One region of the Streptomyces sp. BL1 genome, then DNA from elsewhere that is predicted to be linked to it. Evidence: riboswitches for the same ligand, from Rfam matches in the RefSeq annotation. Region 1 holds a riboswitch; the other holds the start of a gene.
What was found. Region 1 has a riboswitch for cobalamin ahead of AC3AGO_RS06700 (ABC transporter substrate-binding protein). Riboswitches for the same ligand answer to the same signal wherever they lie in the genome.
Positions count from the first base shown of each region.

Region 2: another riboswitch for cobalamin. It lies ahead of AC3AGO_RS21800 (CbtB domain-containing protein); the one in region 1 lies ahead of AC3AGO_RS06700 (ABC transporter substrate-binding protein).

Region 1 is NZ_JBXYWZ010000002.1:1,472,439-1,481,737, reverse strand. It holds gene AC3AGO_RS06725 (NUDIX domain-containing protein) at 64-504, shown strand; gene AC3AGO_RS06720 (ATP-binding cassette domain-containing protein) at 591-2,543, shown strand; gene AC3AGO_RS06715 ((2Fe-2S)-binding protein) at 2,610-3,407, opposite strand; gene AC3AGO_RS06710 (ABC transporter ATP-binding protein) at 3,404-4,243, opposite strand; gene AC3AGO_RS06705 (FecCD family ABC transporter permease) at 4,240-5,190, opposite strand; gene AC3AGO_RS06700 (ABC transporter substrate-binding protein) at 5,337-6,326, opposite strand; cobalamin riboswitch at 6,362-6,500, opposite strand; gene AC3AGO_RS06695 (aldo/keto reductase) at 6,631-7,458, shown strand; gene AC3AGO_RS06690 (aldo/keto reductase) at 7,579-8,592, opposite strand; gene AC3AGO_RS06685 (aldo/keto reductase) at 8,641-9,299, opposite strand, start outside.
Region 2 is NZ_JBXYWZ010000002.1:4,957,777-4,967,075, reverse strand. It holds gene glxA (radical copper oxidase GlxA) at 1-1,633, shown strand, start outside; gene AC3AGO_RS21815 (glycoside hydrolase family 6 protein) at 2,139-3,197, opposite strand; gene AC3AGO_RS21810 (ANTAR domain-containing protein) at 3,414-4,169, shown strand; gene AC3AGO_RS21805 (ANTAR domain-containing protein) at 4,231-4,971, shown strand; cobalamin riboswitch at 5,324-5,465, shown strand; gene AC3AGO_RS21800 (CbtB domain-containing protein) at 5,493-5,720, shown strand; gene AC3AGO_RS21795 (CbtA family protein) at 5,735-6,583, shown strand; gene AC3AGO_RS21790 (sortase family protein) at 6,569-7,315, opposite strand; gene AC3AGO_RS21785 (HAD-IIA family hydrolase) at 7,511-8,290, opposite strand; gene AC3AGO_RS21780 (2-aminoethylphosphonate ABC transporter substrate-binding protein) at 8,399-9,299, opposite strand, start outside.

The sequences.
Region 1 (9,299 bases):
ATGCTTTCCCGTTCAACAGTCAGTGCCTCCCACTCGGAATTCGAACAATCCCGTCACAGGCGGGTGGTCGACGTGTTCGTCCTGCTGCACCGCGACGACGGCAGGGTCCTTCTGCTGCGCAGGGCGGGCGAGGTGTACGCGAGCGGGCTGCTCGTGCTGCCCAGCGGCCATCTCGAGGCCGGCGAGACAGTCGTCGACGGCGCGGTCCGGGAGACGTACGAGGAGGTCGGAGTCTCCCTGCCGCGCGGCGAGTTGGAGTTCTGCCACCTGATCGACCACCGCAGCCCCGAGGGGCAGCAGCGGCTCGGCGTCGCCTTCACCGCGCAGCGCTGGAGCGGCGAGCCGTACAACCGCGAGCCGCACAAGCACTCCCAGCTGATCTGGGCCGATCCCGCCGCGCCGCCGCGCGACTGTGTGCCGTACGCCGCGGCGCTGCTGACCCGGTTCGCGCAGGGCGCCCTGCTGTCCACCGACGGCTACCCGCCGCGGCACCGCGCCGGGTGAGCGCCCGGCAGAGAACGCCGCGGGCAGCACAGCCGGCACAGGCACCACGGCCGGCACCAGAAGCGGGAGCGACGGAGAGGGGCACTGTGGACGTCCGGGTCTCGGAGGCCGAACGCGAGCTGTTCGGCGGGAAGTTGCGCTACGACCAACCCTATGTACGGCACGAACAGCCGCTGCTGCACGTCGGGTTCTGGGGCATGGCGAAGGCGCTGCCCCGCATGGTGGGCGTCGTCGTGCGCGCCGCCTGGGCGGTGGACAGGCCCGCGCTGTGCGGGGTGGTGGCGGCCGAGCTGGGGCAGGGCCTGGCCGGAGCGTTCGGCCTGGTCGCCACCAACAAGGTGCTGTCCGAACTGTTCGCGGGCGGCCCCACACCGGAGCGGCTGCGCCAGGCGCTTCCCGCGCTGGCCGCCATGGCGGCGGTGGCCGTGTGCGCCGCCGTGCTGGCCGCCCTGTCGGTGGCCATGTCCGGCCGGCTGGAGCCCCAGGTGGAACGTTCGGTGTCCGCGCGCTATTACGCGGCCGCCACCCGCGTGGAGCTGAGCGCCACGGAGGAGCCCGCCGTCCAACGGGTCCTGGAGGCCGGGAGATTCGGCACGGACTCGGCACGCCGCATGATCGGACTGTCGGTCGCCGTCGTGAACGCGCTCGTCGGCCTCACGGCGGCCGGCGCCGTCCTGGTCACCCTGCACGCCGCACTGCTGCCCATGCTGCTGCTCGTCGCGGTGCCGCGCGGCTGGGGTGCAGTGCGGTCCGCGCGCCGCGAGTACACCTCACGGCGGCACTGGCTCGACCACCGGCGGGCCATCGCGACCCTCGTGCAGTATCTGACAATGGCGCACGCGGGACCGGAGATCCGCGCGCACGGCGCGGGAGGGCTGCTCCTGCGCGCCTACGGAGAGATGTCCGGCTCCATGGAGGACGAACAGCGGCGCCTCGCCCGCGCACAGGCCGGCACCCACCTGGTCGCGTCCGGACTGTCGGGCGTGGCGGCCCTCGGCGCCTACGGAGTGCTGTGGCTGCTGCTCACCGGCGGCGGCATGCCCCTCGCCGTCGGCGGCACCGCCGTGATCGCCATCCGTACGTCCACGGCCCGACTGACGTCCCTCGTCATGCAGTTGAACCGGATGTACGAGGAGACGCTCTATCTCAACGACACCGAGGAGGCCTGCGAGGTCGCCGGCCGGCACGCCATCCCGGGCACCGGACTGCCGCTGCCCGGCGTCGTACGGGGCATCCGCCTCGAGGAGGTGACGTTCACGTATCCGGGCGCGGAGGCGCCCTCGCTGGACGGGGTGAGTCTGACGGTGCCGCGCGGCGCCGTCGTCGCCCTGGTCGGGGTGAACGGCTCCGGCAAGACGACCCTCGCGAAGGTCCTCGCCGGGCTGCTGCTGCCCGGCTCCGGGCAGGTGTGGTGGGAGGGCGAGACGGCCGGTGCGCGCGCCTCGGTGGAGCTGCGGGAGGCCGACCGTTCCGAGGTGTTCGGCCATGTGGCGCTGCTCGGACAGGACTTCCCCCGCTGGCCGATGACGGCGCGGACGAACATCACCATCGGCAGACCGTGCGAAGGCCCGCCGGACCAGCGGCGGCTGGAGGGCGCCGCTGGGGACGCCGGCGCGCGTGCGCTCGTCGAGGGGCTGCCGCACGGGTGGGACTCGATCGTGGTGAAGGGGTACGAGCGGGGCACGCAGATCTCCGGCGGGCAGTGGCAGAAGATCGCCAACGCCCGGATCCGCTACCGGCACGCACCGTTCGTCCTCGTCGACGAGCCCACGTCGGCGCTCGACCCGCAGGCCGAGATCGACGCCTTCGAGGGGCTGCGGCGGATGACCGACGACGGCACGACCGTCGTACTGATCACCCACCGGCTCGCCGCCACCGCCACCGCCGACCTCATCTACGTCCTGGACGAGGGCCGGCTGGTCGAACAGGGCGACCACCAGGCCCTGTTGGACCGCGAGGACGGCCTGTACCGCGCCATGTACGAGGCACAGGCCGCCCAGTACGGGAAGGTCCCCAGGACCCGCGCGGCCCCCGACTGACCGGACAGCGGGGGCGTACCGGTGACAGGCTGACGGGCCCGGCGGCGTACGTGGGTGCGCCGCCGGTCAGCGGCGCCGCGCGTACGCCCGCAGCCGTTCGGCGCGCGGGGTGAGGCAGCAGCTGGCGCACCGGACGGCCTCCGCACTGGTGTGGAACAGGCAGCAGGTGCGCCGCAGATAGACCAGCCGGACGGTGCCGTCGGGACGAACGACCTGCTCGACGTCGCCCAGCCGGGACAGTCCGCCCGGGACCGGCCCCGCGAACTCGGCCCACCGGGCCGCCATTTCGCCCACGGGCGCCGACGACGCGCACAGCGCCGTCGCGCACCCGTGGGCCACGCCGCCGCGCAGCTGCCGCAGTCCCGCACGGGTGCGTTCGTGCAGCGCGTCCGCGAGCGGCAGCAAGTGGCCGTCCAGTACGGACCGGTGGAGCGACGGCAGCCCCGGCTCCAGCAGCCGCGCACGGCGCACCCGTACGCCGCCGATGCCGTGTCCCGAGGGGCGCACGAGCACGTTCCGCGGGCGCACATCGAGCACTTGGCCGTCCAGCGCCCAGCGCAGCACAGCGGCAGCCGTGACCCTGCCCGCGTACACGGCGATCAGTGTCAGCGCCGCGGCGTGCGCCGTACGGTGGCCGCTTCCGTGGTGCTCGCTCTCCAGCAGACGCTCCAGCCCGGGGCTGCCGGGGGAGAGGAGCCGGTCGGCGGGCAGCCAGTCGTCGAGTTCCCCCTCCGGCGGTTCTCCGCACAGCAGCTCGTAGCGCGGACCGTGGACGGCGCACAGTTCCGCCAAGTCCGGTCGGCTGTACGGCAGTCCAGAGGGTTCGCGGGTCGTACGGCTGTCGGTCCGGGCGCCGGCCGTCACGGCCGCACCGCGGCGGGCACGGCACCCATGCCGGGCGGGAGGTACACCACTGTGGGCGCCTGCGTGACCGGATGCACCGTCACCTCGGCCCGCACGCCGTACACCTCGGCCAGCAGCTCCTGCGTGAGCACCTCGCCGGGCGGCCCCGAGGCCACGACCCGGCCGCCGTCCAGCACGTACAGCAGGTCGCAGTAGTAGGCGGCGAGATTGAGGTCGTGCAGGGCGATCAGGTTGGTGGTGCCCAGATCCCGTACGAGGGAGAGGACCTCCCACTGGTAGCGCACGTCCAGATGGTTGGTCGGTTCGTCGAGGACGAGCAGCGCGGGCCGCTGCGCCAACGCGCGGGCCACCAGGACGCGTTGCCGTTCACCGCCGGACAGCTCGCCGAAGGGCCGGCCGGCCAGCGTGTCGGCGCCCACGCGCGCGAGGGCGTCCCGTACGAGCTGTGCGTCGGCTGCGCTGTCCGTCTCCCAGAAGCGCTTGTGCGGTGAGCGGCCCATCGCCGCGATCTCGCGCACCGTCAGGCCGAACCCGTCACTGCTGTCCTGCGGCACGGTGGCGGTCCGCTGCGCACGCTTCTTCGGGCCGAGCTCCGCCATGTCCCGCCCGTCCAGCAGCAGTCGTCCCGCGGACGGCTTCAGCGTGCCGTACACGCAGCGCAGCAGGGTCGTCTTTCCGCTGCCGTTCGGCCCGACCACGCCCACAGTCCGGCCCGGCAGCGCGGTGAGCGAGACCTCGTCGACGAGTGAACGGCCGCTGTCCGTACGGAAGGTGACGTCCTCCACGCGCAGTTCCGCCGCGTCCGCCACTTCGCTCCTGTCCGTCCCGGCGGTCATGCGATCCCCTCCGTACGGGTGGTGCGGCGCAGCAGCCACAGAAAGAACGGTCCACCGGTCAGCGCGGTCAGCACGCCGACCGGGATCTCCTGCGGCGCCGCGACCGTACGTGCCGCCAGGTCGGCGAGCACCAGGAACGCCGCACCGGCCAGCGCGGCCACGGGCAGCAGCGCCCGGTGTCCGGCGCCGACAGCCATCCGTGCGGCGTGCGGCACCATCAGACCGACGAAACCGATCGCCCCGCTGACCGTCACCAGGACAGCCGTCACCAGGGACGCCAGAACGAACACGGCCGCACGGAACCGCCCGGTGTGCAGGCCGAGCACAGTGGCGCCCTCCTCGCCGACCAGCAGCAGATCGAGCGGGCGCGCCAACAGCATCAGCACCGCCAGCCCGGCCAGCAGGACGGCGGCGGGCAGCGGCAGGCTGTCCCAGCGGGCCCGGCCCAGGCCGCCCAGTGTCCAGAAGAGGATCTCCTTCATCTGCTCGGCCCGCGCGGAGGTGACCAGAACGAGGCTGGTCAGCGCCGACAGGATGTACTGCACGGCCACCCCGGCGAGCACCAGACGGCCCGTCGTCATGGTGCCGCCCCTGCGGGCCATCGCGTACACGACGAGCAGCGCACCCAGGGAGCCGACGAAGCCCCCGGCGGGCATGGTCAACGCGCCCGCGCCCACTCCGAGGACGGCCACGGCGACGGCCCCCGTCGAGGCGCCCGAGGAGATGCCGAGCAGGAACGGGTCGGCGAGCGGGTTCCGTACGAGGGCCTGCAGCACTGTGCCGACGACGGCCAGTCCGGCACCGACGACGGCGCCCAGCAGCACGCGCGGCAGCCGTACGTCCCGCACGATCGTCGTGAACGGGCCGGGCGGCGCGTCCCCGGTGACGATGCGCAGTACGTCGCCCGCCGGCACGCGTACCGCGCCCAGGGCGAGCCCGCCGAGCATCGCGACGGCCAGCACGACTGTCAGCAGGCCGACGGCCAGCGGGACCACCAGGCGGGACCGCCCGCCTGGTGGTTCGGACGGTGCGGCGGCGCTCCCGTCGGCAGGCGAACCGGCATTCCGGGGCGGGGATTTCAGCAGCACGCCGCTCACCCCTCGTCCGGATGCAGCTGGTGCGCCAGATCGCCCACCGCGCCCGGCGCCCGTACGCCCAGCACGGCCGAGGACAGCGGCAGAACGGCGAACCGCTTGTGCCGGACCGCCGGCACGTCGCGCAGCGCCGGATCGGTCAGCAGCTTCCGCTTCTTCTGCTCGACGGGGGTGCCGCCGTAGTCGTAGAGGAGGATGACCTCGGGCTTGCGCTGGACGACCTTCTCCCAGGACACGTCGGCGAAGGGCTTGCCGATGTCCGAGAAGAGGTTCCGCCCTCCGGCCCGTTCGATGATGTCGTCGCCGATGCCCTCGCCGCCCGCGGTGAACGCCGAACTGTCACCGCTGTCATAGACGAAGACGGACGGCTTGTGCTTCCCCTCCACCTGCTTGCGCACGGACGCCAACTGCCGGTCGTAGCGCGCCAGGAGCTTCTCGCCGCGCTCCGGTACGCCGAACGTCCGGGCGGTCTCCCGTATCTCCTGCCGCAGCTGCGCGAACCCCACGCGTCCCTTGGCGCACTGTTCGACGTTCAGCCGGGTGTGCACGCCGCTCTTCTCCAGGGACGCCCGGTCGCGGCCCTCGGTCTTGTCGAAGGCGCTGCTGTAACCGCCGTACACGAAGTCCGGGTTCGCACCCAGCAGCGTCTCCAGCGACGGATAGCGCTTCGCGAGCACCTTCACCCCGCGGTACGCCTTCCCGTACCGCGGCAGCACCTTGTCGTCCAGATAGGCGGTGCCGGCGAGCTTCTTCTCCAGGCCCAGCGCGAGCATCACCTCGGTGGTGTGCTGGTTGAGCGTGACGGCCCGTTCGGGAGGCCGCTGATAGGTCGTCTTCACACCGCAGTTGGTGACGGTGTACGGGAAGCCCTCGGCCGCCTTCCCCCGGTTCTCCTGCGGGCCGCCGGACGCGGGGCCTCCGCAGGCGGCGAGCGGGGCGAGCACCGCGGCGGATATGAGCGTACGCAGGGCTCTGGATGCCCGTGACATGGTCGTGCCTCCTCCGGGGGATCCGCGTCCCCTGGTCGGTGCGGAGGCGGCAGACCAGTGTCTGACTCCCGTACGGCGTCCGCGGGTTGACCACCCGCCGGGCCGTACGGTCACAGTGGCGGGACCGTGCCGGATTCACACCGGCTTCCTGACATCCGCCGCCTTGATGAGCAGGCGCATTCTTCCACACCCCGTCCCGGCCGCCCTGGACGGAAGAGCGGCTGAAACGTATCGGATGGATCTAGGGTTGAGGGGGCAAGGAATTGCACGACCCCCCCGCAGACAGAGAGCACGAGGAACGCACGTGACCACTGTCCCCGCCGTCACCCTGAACAACGGCAACCCCATGCCCCAGCTCGGCTTCGGCGTCTACCAGGTGCCCGACGACGAGGCCGCCTCCGTCGTCAGCACAGCGCTGGAGACCGGCTACCGCAGCATCGACACCGCGGCCCTCTACGACAACGAGGAGGGCACCGGGCGGGCCATCGCCGGCTCCGGCATCCCGCGCGAGGAAATCTTCCTCACCACGAAGCTGTGGAACACCGAGCAGGGCTACGACTCGACCCTGCGCGCCTTCGACGAGTCCCTCGCCAAGCTGGGCACGGACTACGTCGACCTGTACCTGATCCACTGGCCGCTGCCCGCGCGCGACCTGTACGTCGACACCTGGCGCGCCTTCGAGAAGATCCACGAGGAGGGCCGGGCCAAGGCCATCGGCGTCTCCAACTTCCAGCCGGCGCACCTGCGGCGGCTCTTCGACGAGAGCGGCATCGTGCCCGCCGTCAACCAGATCGAGCTGCACCCGCGGCTCCAGCAGGAGGAGCTGCGCTCCTTCGACGCCGAGCACCGCATCGCCACCGAGGCCTGGTCGCCGCTGGGCCGCGGCAACGGCGTCCTGGACGACCCGGCCGTCCTCAAGACGGCCGAGAAGTACGGCAAGACCCCCGCCCAGGTCGTGCTGCGCTGGCACCTCCAGCTCGGCAACGTCGTGATCCCGAAGTCCTCGACGCCCTCGCGCATCGCCGAGAACTTCGACGTGTTCGGCTTCGAGCTGGACGACGACGACATGACGGCCATCGCCGCGCTGGAGACGGGCGAGCGTGTCGGGCCCGACCCCGACACGCTCAACTGACCCGTCCCGTACGGCGGTCCGGCCTGTACTGCGGTCCGGCCCGTACAGCGATCCGTTCCGCACGGACTGCTCGTACGGGCCGGACCGCGAGGACGGAGCGAGCGGGCGGGCGGTGCGGGGTCAGCCCCGGGCCGCCCGCCCGTTCTCATCCCCCAGCAGCTGCTCGATGCGGGCCAGCTCCTCGTCCGTGAAGTCGAGGTTCTCCGCCGCGGCGACGCTGTCCGCCAGTTGCTCGGGGCTGCTCGCGCCCACCAGCGCCGAAGTGACCTGCTCCGTCCGCAGCACCCACGCCAGCGCCATCTGCGCCAGCGACTGCCCGCGCTCCCCGGCGAGCCGGTCCAGGGCCCGCAGCACTGTCACCCGGTCCTCGGTGATCCCGTCCTGCGTCAGGAACGGGCTGGCCCCGGCGGCACGCGAACCGGCCGGCACCCCGTTCAGATAGCGGTCGGTCAGCAGTCCCTGGGCGAGCGGTGAGAAGACGACGGAGCCGGCGCCCACGTCCTCCAGCGCGTCCCACAGCCCGTCCTCGGGCGACCGCACCAGCATCGAGTAGCGCGGCTGGTGCACCAGCAGCGGCGTGCCCATCTCGCGCAGGATGAGCGCGGCCTCCCGGGTCTGCTCCGGCGAGTAGTTGGATATCCCCGCGTACAGCGCCTTGCCCTGCCGCACCGCCGTGTCCAGCGCGCCCATCGTCTCCTCCAGCGGAGTGTCCGGGTCGGGCCGGTGCGAGTAGAAGATGTCGACATAGTCCAGGCCGGTACGGGCCAGCGACTGGTCCAGCGAGGCGAGCAGACTCTTGCGGGAGCCCAGGTCCCCGTACGGTCCCGGCCACATCCGGTGGCCCGCCTTCGTCGAGACGACGATCTCGTCCCGGTAGGGGTGCAGGTCCTCCCGGAAGATCTGCCCGAACACGGTCTCCGCCGCGCCGGGCGGCGGGCCGTAGTTGTTGGCGAGGTCGAAATGGGTGATGCCCAGATCGAAGGCCCGGCGCAGGATGGCCCGTTGACCGTCCAGCGGCCGGTCGGTGCCGAAGTTGTGCCACAGACCGAGCGACACGACGGGCAGCCGCAGTCCGCTCAGCCCGGCACGCCGGTAGGGCATCGCGTCATAGCGGCGGGGATCTGCTTCATACACGGGCGGGACCTCTCCTGGGACGTACAACGGGTGAATGGCGGCGGCGGGTCAGGCGACGCCCTCGGGGCTCGCACCCTCGATCTGCACACCGTCCGCCGCGATCCGGTCGATCTCGGCGAGCTCGCCGTCGCTCAGTTCGATATCGGCGGCACGCGCGCTGGCCTCGATGTTCTTCGCGCTGCGCGCGCCCACGATGGCCACGTCCACCCGGGCCAGCACCCAGGCGATCGCCAGCTGGCTGACACTGTGACCGCGCTCCCGCGCGAAGTCCTCCAGCTTCCGTACGACCGCCAGATTGCGCCGCAGCGCGTCCCCCGTGAACGCCGTGGACTTGCTGCGCCAGTCGGAGTCCTCGAACGTCGTGTTCTCGTCGAAGCGGCCGGTCAGCAGACCGCTGGCGAGCGGGCTGTAGGCGAGCACGCCGATCCCGTGCTCCCGCGTGTACGGCAGGATGCCGTCCTCGATGCCGCGCCGGAACAGGTGGTACGGCGGCTGCAGCGTGTCCACGGGCCGTACGGCGGCGAACTCCGCCATCTCCGCGGCGTCGTAGTTGGACACCCCCACGTAACGGATCTTGCCCTCGTCCACCAACTCCTGGAGCGCGCCCGCGGTTTCGGCCTGCGGCACGTCCGGGTCCGGCCAGTGCACCTGGTACAGGTCGATCGTGTCGACGCCGAGGTGGCGCAGGCTCTTCTCCACCCCGTCGC
Region 2 (9,299 bases), 3.5 Mb from region 1:
CGCCGGGCACACCCAACTGCCCGACGGGAAGCTGCTGGTGGCGGGCGGAACCCAGCGGTACGAGAAGCTGGGCGGCAATGTGAAGAAGGCCGGCGGCCTGATGATCATCCACAACGAGAGCCCGGACAAGGCGAAGACGATCAAGGCCGGCACCCGCTTCACCGGCCGGAAGAACGGCAAGACCTTCGAGGCCAAGGACTCCGTCCTGGTGCCCCGCGCCAAGAAGCAGGCCGACCCGGTCACCGGCCAGGTGCAGGTCAGCGCGAGCGTCGCCCGCGTGTACGTCGAGGCGTCCCGCAAGGGCAAGCAGTACCAGACCGGCACCGAGGACAACTACCGCATCCAGGGGCTGCGGGGCGGCGACAAGAAGAACCTGTACGGCATCGCGCAGAAGCTCTCCTTCGACAAGAAGGACTTCCAGGGGATCAAGGACAGCTTCGAGTTCGACCCGGAGACCGAGCGCTACCAGCGCGTCGAGCCGATGGAGGAGGCCCGCTGGTATCCGACGCTGACCACCCTGGAGGACGGCAAGGTCCTCTCGGTGTCCGGGCTGGACGAGATCGGACAGGTCGTCCCGGGCAAGAACGAGATCTACGACCCGCAGACCAAGAAGTGGGAGTACCTGCCGAAGACGCGGTTCTTCCCCACGTACCCGGCGCTGCACCTCACCGACGACAACAAGATCTTCTACTCGGGCGCCAACGCCGGCTACGGGCCCGCCGACAAGGGCCGCAAGCCCGGTCTGTGGGACCTCCAGACCAACAACTTCCGTCCCATCCCCGGCATGAGCGACCCGGACGCGCTGGAGACCGCGATGTCCGTGCCGCTGCCGCCCACCCAGACACGGAAGTTCATGGTGCTCGGCGGGGGCGGCGTGGGCGAGTCGAAGAAGTCCACGGCGAAGACGCGCATCGTCGACCTGAAGAAGGACAACCCGCGCTTCCACGACGGGCCCGACCTGTACGCGAAGGCCCGCTACCCGAGCAGCGTCATCCTGCCCGACGACACGGTGCTGACCACCAACGGCTCCGGGGACTACCGCGGCCGCAGCGACACCAACATCCTCAAGGCGGAGCTGTACGACCCGAAGAGCAACACCAAGCGGTCCGTCGCCGACCCGCTGGTGGGCCGCAACTACCATTCGGGGGCGCTGCTGCTGCCCGACGGCCGCGTGATGACGTTCGGCTCCGACTCGCTCTACTCCGACGAGGCCAACACCAAGCCGGGGAAGTTCCAGCAGCAGATCGACATCTACACGCCGCCGTACCTCCACAAGGGCAAGCACCGGCCGTCCCTGCGGGACGTGGGGCAGCCTCGGAAGACGGTACGCCCCGGTGACGAGATCTCCTTCCGGAGCGAGGACGCCGCGTCGGTGAAGAAGCTCCGCCTGATGCGGCCGAGCTCCTTCACGCACGTCACCAACGTCGAACAGTCCTCGCTCGCGCTGAAGTTCAAGCGCTCCGGCGACGGCCGCCTGACGGCGACCCTCCCCGAGGACCCGTCCCTGGTCCCGCCCGGCTGGTGGATGGTCAACGCGGTGGACGCCAAGGGCGTCCCGTCCGAGTCGACCTGGCTCAAGATCACCCGCGACATGTCCGCGACGGCCCCCACCACGTCGACGGTCTCCCCGTAACGGAGTCGAGGGGCGGGCCCCGCCCGCCCCCTCATGTCCGCCGTCGCGGGAAGCGCGCTTCTTCTCCGCCGCAGCGGCGCGCAGCCACCGCGGCGCGTGCCGGCGGTCTCAGCGCGACTCGCGCTCACACCGCCGACACGCAACGCTCAACTCACCCGCCGCTGCGGCGGAGTTGAGGGATGCGCCGCCTCAACGGCGCGGCAGCCAAGAGCCCGCCGCACAGGCGCCGTACCGGCCCGCGGGGCGGGCCCTCCTCCGCTGCGGGAAGCCGCGGCAGAATCTTCTCCGCCGCAGCGGCGCGCAGCCACCGCGGCGCGTGCCGGCGGTCTCAGCGCGACTCGCGCTCACACCGCCGGCACGCAACGCTCAAACTCACCCGCCACCGCGGCGGAGTTGAGGGATGCGCCGCCTCAACGGCGCGGCAGCCAAGGGGCCGCCGCACAGGCGGCGTACTGGCCCGCGGGGCGGGCCCGCCGCCTCACCGGCGCTACGCGCCGGCCCCGCGCTACTTTGCGTTGCTCGCCAACGCCAACGCGTACTGGGGCCACCACTGGCCCGCCTTCGGGCCGCCCTTGCACTCGCCGTCCGACTCGCCGGGGCGCTTGATCCACAGATACGCGTCGACCGTCTTGTCGCCGGTGCGCACCGTCGGCGCCTCGCCCAGCGCGCGGCCCGCCGGATTGCACCACGCCTCCTCGTCCGCGCCGGCGCCCTCCACGGGGCCGTTGCCGTTGCGGCTGGTGTCGATGACGAACGGCTTGTTGCCGACCATCGGGGAGACCTTCTTGCCGTACTCCCGGTTCGACGCGGTCGTCTGGTAGTTGGAGACGTTCAGCGAGAATCCGTCCGCCTTGCCGATGCCCGCGCGGTTCAGCGGTTCGACGAGTCCGCCCGGATCGCGCACCCAGTCCGGGTTGCCCGCGTCGAGGTAGACGGTGGTCTTCTTGAGCCCCTTGAGCTTCGTCACCGCCTCGTGCAGCAGCGCGTACCGCTCTTCGTGGAACTGCTCCGGCGTACATCCCTCGGCCAGCAGGTGCGGAATCGCGTCCGGCTCCACGATCACCGTGGCCTCCCGGTCGCCGATGCCCCGCACCACCTTGTCCAGCCACTGCCGGTAGGCGTCGCCGTCCGCCGCGCCGCCCTTGGAGTACTGGCCGCAGTCGCGGTGCGGCAGGTTGTAGAGCACCATCAGCGCGCCGCGGTCCGCCTTCTCGGCGGTGCTCGTCAGCTTCCGGGTCTCGCCCTCCGGGTCCTCGGTGCCCACCCAGTCGGCCACCGGCTGCCGCGCGATCTTGTCGATCGCCGCGGCCTGCTGGTCCTTGCCGTCCTTGCGGAACGCGGCCGCTTCCCGAGCCGCCTTGCTCTGCGGATCGACCCAGAACGGGGCGGTGTCTCTGGGCCGTTGCTCCGTTCCCCCGGCGTCGTCGCCCCCGCCGTCGTCCGAGGAGCCTGAGCACCCCGCCAGCAGCATCGCGCCCACCGCGGCGGCAGCCGCGGCTCTCGTCAGCCGCGCGCCCGAACGCGCGCCCCGCGTGGTCCTGTCGGCACAGGTGTACCCGTACATCCACTCCCCCCTCGGCCGTACTGCGCGGGGACCGGCCCCGAGAGGCCACTCCCCTGCCCCCTCGCCGCACCCCGCCGGACCGCACCATCGTGTCACAGCGCCCTCCCGTGAAGGCCGCCGCGCGGAACTGTCGACCAGCTGTTACCCGCACGCCCGCCTCCGGCCGCGCATAGGATGTGGGTCCACCAGGCCGCACGGGCACGCAAGGAGGAGGGTGTGGTCAGCCACGAACTGGCAGCCGTCCTCAACGAGCTGACAGCCCACCCCGGTTTCCCGCTCTCCACGGAGACGGCCCGCCGTATCTGCTCCGCACTCGGTGTCGACGGGGCAGCCGTCTCCCTCGCGCACGACGGCCCGCCGCCCGGCGAACAGCTGTGGTCCTCGGGGCGTACGGCGGGCGAGCTGGAGGAGCTCCAGTTCACCCTCGGGGTCGGGCCCGGCGTCGACACGGCGCGCAGCGGAATCATGGTGCTCGAACCGGAGCTGCGTACCGTCCCCGCCGACCGCTGGCCGGGGTTCCCGCCGGGGGCCCAAGAGCTGGGCGTACAGGCGGTGTTCAGCTTTCCGCTGCAGATCGGCGCCATCCGCGTGGGCGTCCTGCTGCTGCACAGGGGCACTCCCGGGACGCTGTCCCAGGAGACGCTCGGCCGGGCGCAGATCCTGTCCGGGGCGCTGGCGCTGTCGCTGCTCGGCGGCCGGGACGCGCAGGGCGACGGCAAACCGCTGCACGACAGTTCGCCGCTCGTCGTGGACTGGGTCGCGGACCGTGCCGCGCTGCGCAGGGCCGAGGTCCATCAGGCGACCGGCATGGTGTCGGTGCAGCTGGGGGTCACACCGGAACTCGCCCTGCTGCGGCTGCGCGTGCACGCGTACACGCGCGGTCTCGCCCTGCTCGACGTGGCCAGGGACGTGGTGGCGAGGAAGCTGCGGCTCACAGACGACGGCCAGGACGGCGAGAGGGATACGAAGTGAAGTGTGTGCCCCCGAAGACCGGCTCGCGCGGCCGCTTCCGCGACGAAGGGACGGGACCGTGATGAGCACGAACCGCGAGCAGCGTCTCGCCGAGACCTTCGTGGAGCTGGCCGACACCCTGGTCGACGACTTCGACGTGGTGGACTTCCTGCACCGGCTCGCGGTGCGCTGTGTCGACCTGCTCGATGTGACGGCGGCCGGGCTGATGCTCGCCGACCCGCAGGGCGATCTGCACACCGCGGCGGCCTCCGCCGAACAGCCGTGGCTGCTGGGGCTGTTCGACCTCCAGCAGGAGCAGGGACCCTGCTTCGAGTGCTACCGCACGGCGGCTCCCGTACCGCCGCACGGCATGACGGAGACCCTGCGGCGGTGGCCGGAATTCGGCACCGCCGCACAGCAGGCGGGCTTCGCCTCCTCGTACACGGTGCCGCTGCGGCTGCGCGAGGACGTCATCGGAGCGCTCCAACTGCTCACCAACGCACCGGAAGAGGCCGCGCCCCCGGCGGACGGGATGCAGGTCGCGCAGGCCCTCGCGGACGCCGCGACCCTCGGCATCCTCCAGCAGCGCACCCTGCGGCAGCGTGAACAGCTCGCCGGCCAGCTCCAGTCGGCGCTGGACAGCCGCGTGGTGGTGGAGCAGGCGAAGGGAGTGCTCGCCGAACGCCGCGGCGTCAGCGTGGACGAGGGCTTCGCGATGCTGCGCGGCTACGCCCGCTCGCACGGGGCGCGGCTGTCCCAGGTGGCGCGGGACGTCGTCGACGGCAGGCTCGGCCTTCCCCAGCCGGGCCCCTCCCAACGGTGAACTGCCGTCCGCGGGCGGCCGGATGACCGCCCGCCCCCGGCCGGCTGTTCCGCGCCGCGGATGGCCTGAAGACGCCCTGCTGCGGCCGGTTGCATGACTGACGGATCAGCCCCGCTCGCCTAATCTTGCCCCTGTGGCCCCGGACCCCGGCCCCGCGTACTCCCCCTCTTTCCTGGGCTCATTCCTCTCGCGGCCCGGAACCCGGGGGGATGAGACGCCCGGCCGGAGTCCTCGGGCACGAGGGGGGCGGACACCGGCCGGGCGTCGGCCACCTCACGCGGGCCGCGCGACCGCACGCCGGTACGGCCGTGTTGACAGTGGTCAGCCACCCTGGGACTCTCCTGGCGGCACATATTCATACTGAGGCGACGGTGTACAGGAACCCGGTGCGAATCCGGGGCGGTCCCGCCACTGTGTCCGTACGTCCGCGACAGCCGAGTGCTGTCCGGCCGGCGTACGGGAGTCAGGAACTGACCCGTCGCTTCTCCCAACGGGGCGTGGAAACCCCAGGAGGAGTACCAATGTCCCTGCACACCGCGGGTCCGACGAACAGCACTGTGTCCCCGGCGGCGGACGCCGCCACGCTCGGCGCACGCGACTGGATGATCGCGGCGGCAGCCGCGATCGTCGCACTGATCGCCCTCTACGCCGTCTTCGTCGACAACGGCACCGTCATCTCGGCGACGGGCAACTACCTGCACGAGTTCTCCCACGACGGCCGGCACCTCTTCGGCGCCCCCTGCCACTGACGGGGCCCGGCACGATGACAACCGCACACACCGAAACACCGTCCCCCTCCGGCACCCCGGCGGAGGCCGGCGCCGCCGTGCGTCCCGTGCTGCCCCTGCTGCGGCGCGGGCTCGCGGCGGGCGGCCTCGCCGGGCTGGTCTCCGGACTCTTCTCGCTGCTGCTGGCCGAACCTCTGATGGACCGGGCGATCCGGCTGGAGGAGGAGCGCGCGCAGCACGAGCACGCCGGGCACGGCGGCGGGGGCCACCAGCACGCCGCCGAGGAGCTCTTCTCGCGCGGCACCCAGCACACGGGCCTGGTCGTCACCGCCGTGATCGTCGGCCTCGCGCTGGGCGTCTTCTTCGCTCTCGTGTACGCGCTGGCACACCGTCACGATCCGCTGCGGCACCGGCCGTGGGAGCGCGCCCTCACCCTCGCGGGTGCGGGATTCCTCGCGCTGTCCCTGCTGCCGGGGCTGCGCTATCCGGCCAACCCGCCGGGTGTCGGCGACGCCGGTACGGTCACCGACCGGCAGTTCATGTGGCTGGGCGCGCTGGCCGTCGGCGTACTCGGGCTGCTGCTCGCGTGGCAGCTGCACCGCCGTCTCGCCCGTGCGGGCCGCTCCTCCGCGGTCTGCCAACTGGCCGTCGCGGCAGCGGTGGTGGCCACTCTCGGCCTGATGTTCCTGCTGCCCGGCAACCCCGACCCGGTGCCGGTCCCGGCCCCGCTGCTGTGGGACTTCCGGGTGCTGTCGCTGGCCTCGCACGTCCTGCTGTGGGCCGCGCTGGGCGTGACGTTCGGCGCGCTCGGGCTGCGCGCGGCACGGGCCGCCGGCCGTACGGACGCCGGCGGGGAGCAGGACCGGGGCTCAGCCGCGGCGTGACCCGGTGAGGTAGGCGGAGACCACCCGCTCCGGGGTGCAGCCACGGGCCCCCGCGCCCGTGGCGTCGCCGCAGACCCGGAGTTCGAGCACGGCACGGTCCCGCGGCGCCGCTCCGTCCCGTACGGCTGCTCCGTCCCATACGGCTGCTCCGTCCCGTACAGCTGCTCCGTCCCGGGCGGCTGCCCCGTCCCCTTCCCCGGCGGGGCCGCCGCCCGGGTCCGTCCGCACCGCCGACACGGTGAACTCCGCGACGGTCCCGTCGGCCCTGCCGACGGACAGCTTCGCGCCCCGCACGGGCCGCCGTTCCGGGCCCGCGGCGCTCCGCGCCTCCAGCCGCGCCGTGCCCCCGGCGCCGGGCACGGGCCCCGTACCGTCCCAGCGGACGGGCCCCGTTCCCGGTGCGGGCGGCGGGGCACCGTCCGCCTCCCCCACTGTGCCCGCTCCGTGTCCGGCGACCGGCTCGTGCAGGCCGAGCGCCGCGAAGTCCAGCCGTTCCGGGCGGGGTTGGCCCTCCAGCGGGTCGTGCGCCGCGGGCAGTTCGGGCCGCTGTTCGCCCGCCGCGAGCCGCGCCAGCGGCGAACCCTGTGCGGAGCCGCCGGTGTCGGGGCGGCTCGCGCCGTCGGTGAGCTTGTAGCCCCACACCCACAGCGCGGAGAGCAGCAGAACCCAGGCGGCGGCGGTCAGGAACCGGCCGCGCCCGGACGTACGGGGCATCGTGTCGTCCGCGAACATCGGCCGGTGCACCTCCCTGGAAGCTGCTACCGACCTTCGCGGCCCCGCCGCGCGCCCGCATCCGCTGCCGGTGCCGGATACTCCGTACGGGCCGTCAGATGCCGTGCGCCCGCGCCCCTTTCACCCACACAGCAGGGCCCCACACAGCAGGGGACCCCGCATGCCATGCGCTGCGGGGTCCGGACGCGGGGTCGCTCAGATGCGGTCGACCAGGTCCGCGATGGAGTCGACGACGGTCGTCGGGCGGTACGGGTGCCGGTCGATCTCCTCGGGCTGCGTGAGCCCGGTCAGCACGAGGAAGGTCTCCAGACCCGCCTCCATACCGGCGCGCACATCGGTGTCCATCCGGTCACCGATCATGGCGGTGGTCTCCGAGTGCGCCCCGATCGCGTTGAGTCCGGCGCGCATCATCAGCGGGTTGGGCTTGCCCACGAAGTACGGGTCCTGGCCCGTGGCCCGGGTGATGAGCGCCGCGACGGAGCCGGTGGCGGGCAGCGCGCCCTCCGTGGAGGGCCCCGTCTCGTCGGGGTTGGTGGCGATGAAGCGCGCGCCGTTGTTGATGAGCCGGATCGCCTTGGTGAGCGCCTCGAAGCTGTACGTACGGGTCTCGCCGAGCACCACGTAGTCCGGGTCGACGTCGGAGAGCACGTAGCCGATGTCGTGCAGCGCCGTGGTGAGACCGGCCTCCCCGATGACGTACGCGGTGCCGCCGGGCCGCTGGTCGTCGAGGAACTGGGCGGTCGCCAGGGCCGAGGTCCAGATGCTGGAGACCGGGACGTCCAGGCCGATGCGCGCCAGCCGCGCGTGCAGATCGCGCGGCGTGTACATCGAGTTGTTGGTCAGCACCAGGAACGGGCGTCCGGACTCCTTCAGGCGCTTTATGAAGGAGTCGGCGCCCGGGACGGGCACGCCCTCGTGCATGAGGACACCGTCCATGTCGGTGAGCCAGGACTCGATGGGCTTGCGCTCTGCCACGTGACAGCTCCTGCCGTGCGTAACTGGGGTGCGTAACGGCGTGCGGTCCGGCCGCCGCGTTCAGCGTAACCGCAGCCACCGGCCCCGTGCGCCCCGTGTGCATCAGCTTCAGCTGCCCGTCGCCGACTTCCAGTCGTCGATGTAGGAGTTGAGGTTCCGGGCCACGGTCGGCCAGTCCGGCTCGAAGACCCGCACACCCTTCATGATCTTCTCCAGTTCGGCCGCCTCCCTGCCCGACGGCCGCACGTCCTCGCGGGCGGGGAAGCCCTTGCCGACGGTGGTGGCCTCCTCCTGCGGCTTCTTGCTCAGCAGGAAGTCCAGCAGCTTCTTGCCGTTCCCGGCGTTCTTGGAGTCCTTGACCAGGCCGCCCGCGTACGGCAGCGCGAAGGTCGAGGGCTTGTCCGCCGGCTTCGCGGCCGGGAAGAAGATGCCGGTGTTCGGCTGGTTCTTCTGCTGCGCATAGTTCATCTGCACATCGCCGTTGGCGACGGTCAGCTCGCCCTTGTCGACCTTCGGGCCGAGCTTGCTGGTGGAGGAGGACGGGCCGACGTTGTTCTTCTGGAGCTTCCTGAAGTAGTCCATGGCCGGCTTCTCGCCGCCCATGTCGTGCATCGCCTTGATGATCATCGCGGTGCCGTCGCCGGCGACGCCGGGCGTCGAGTACTGGAGCTTGCCCTGGTACCGGGGCGACAGCAGGTCGTTCCAGGTGGCCGGGGGCTCCGGCTGCTCCTCGGTGTTGTGGATGAAGCCGAAGTAGTTCTTCACCAGGCTCGTCCACGTGCCCGTCGCCGACTTGTCCTCGGCGGCGACCTGTTCCGCGCCCTTCGGCCTGTACTTCCGCAACAGGCCCTGGCTGTCGGCCTGCTGGATGAACGGCGGCAGCGTCACCATCACATCGGCCTGCGGGTTGTTCTTCTCCCGCACGGCGCGCTGCACCATCTCGCCGGAGCCGCCCTCGACGTACTTGACCTTGATGCCGGTCTGCTTCTCGAACGCCTTGAACTGCTGG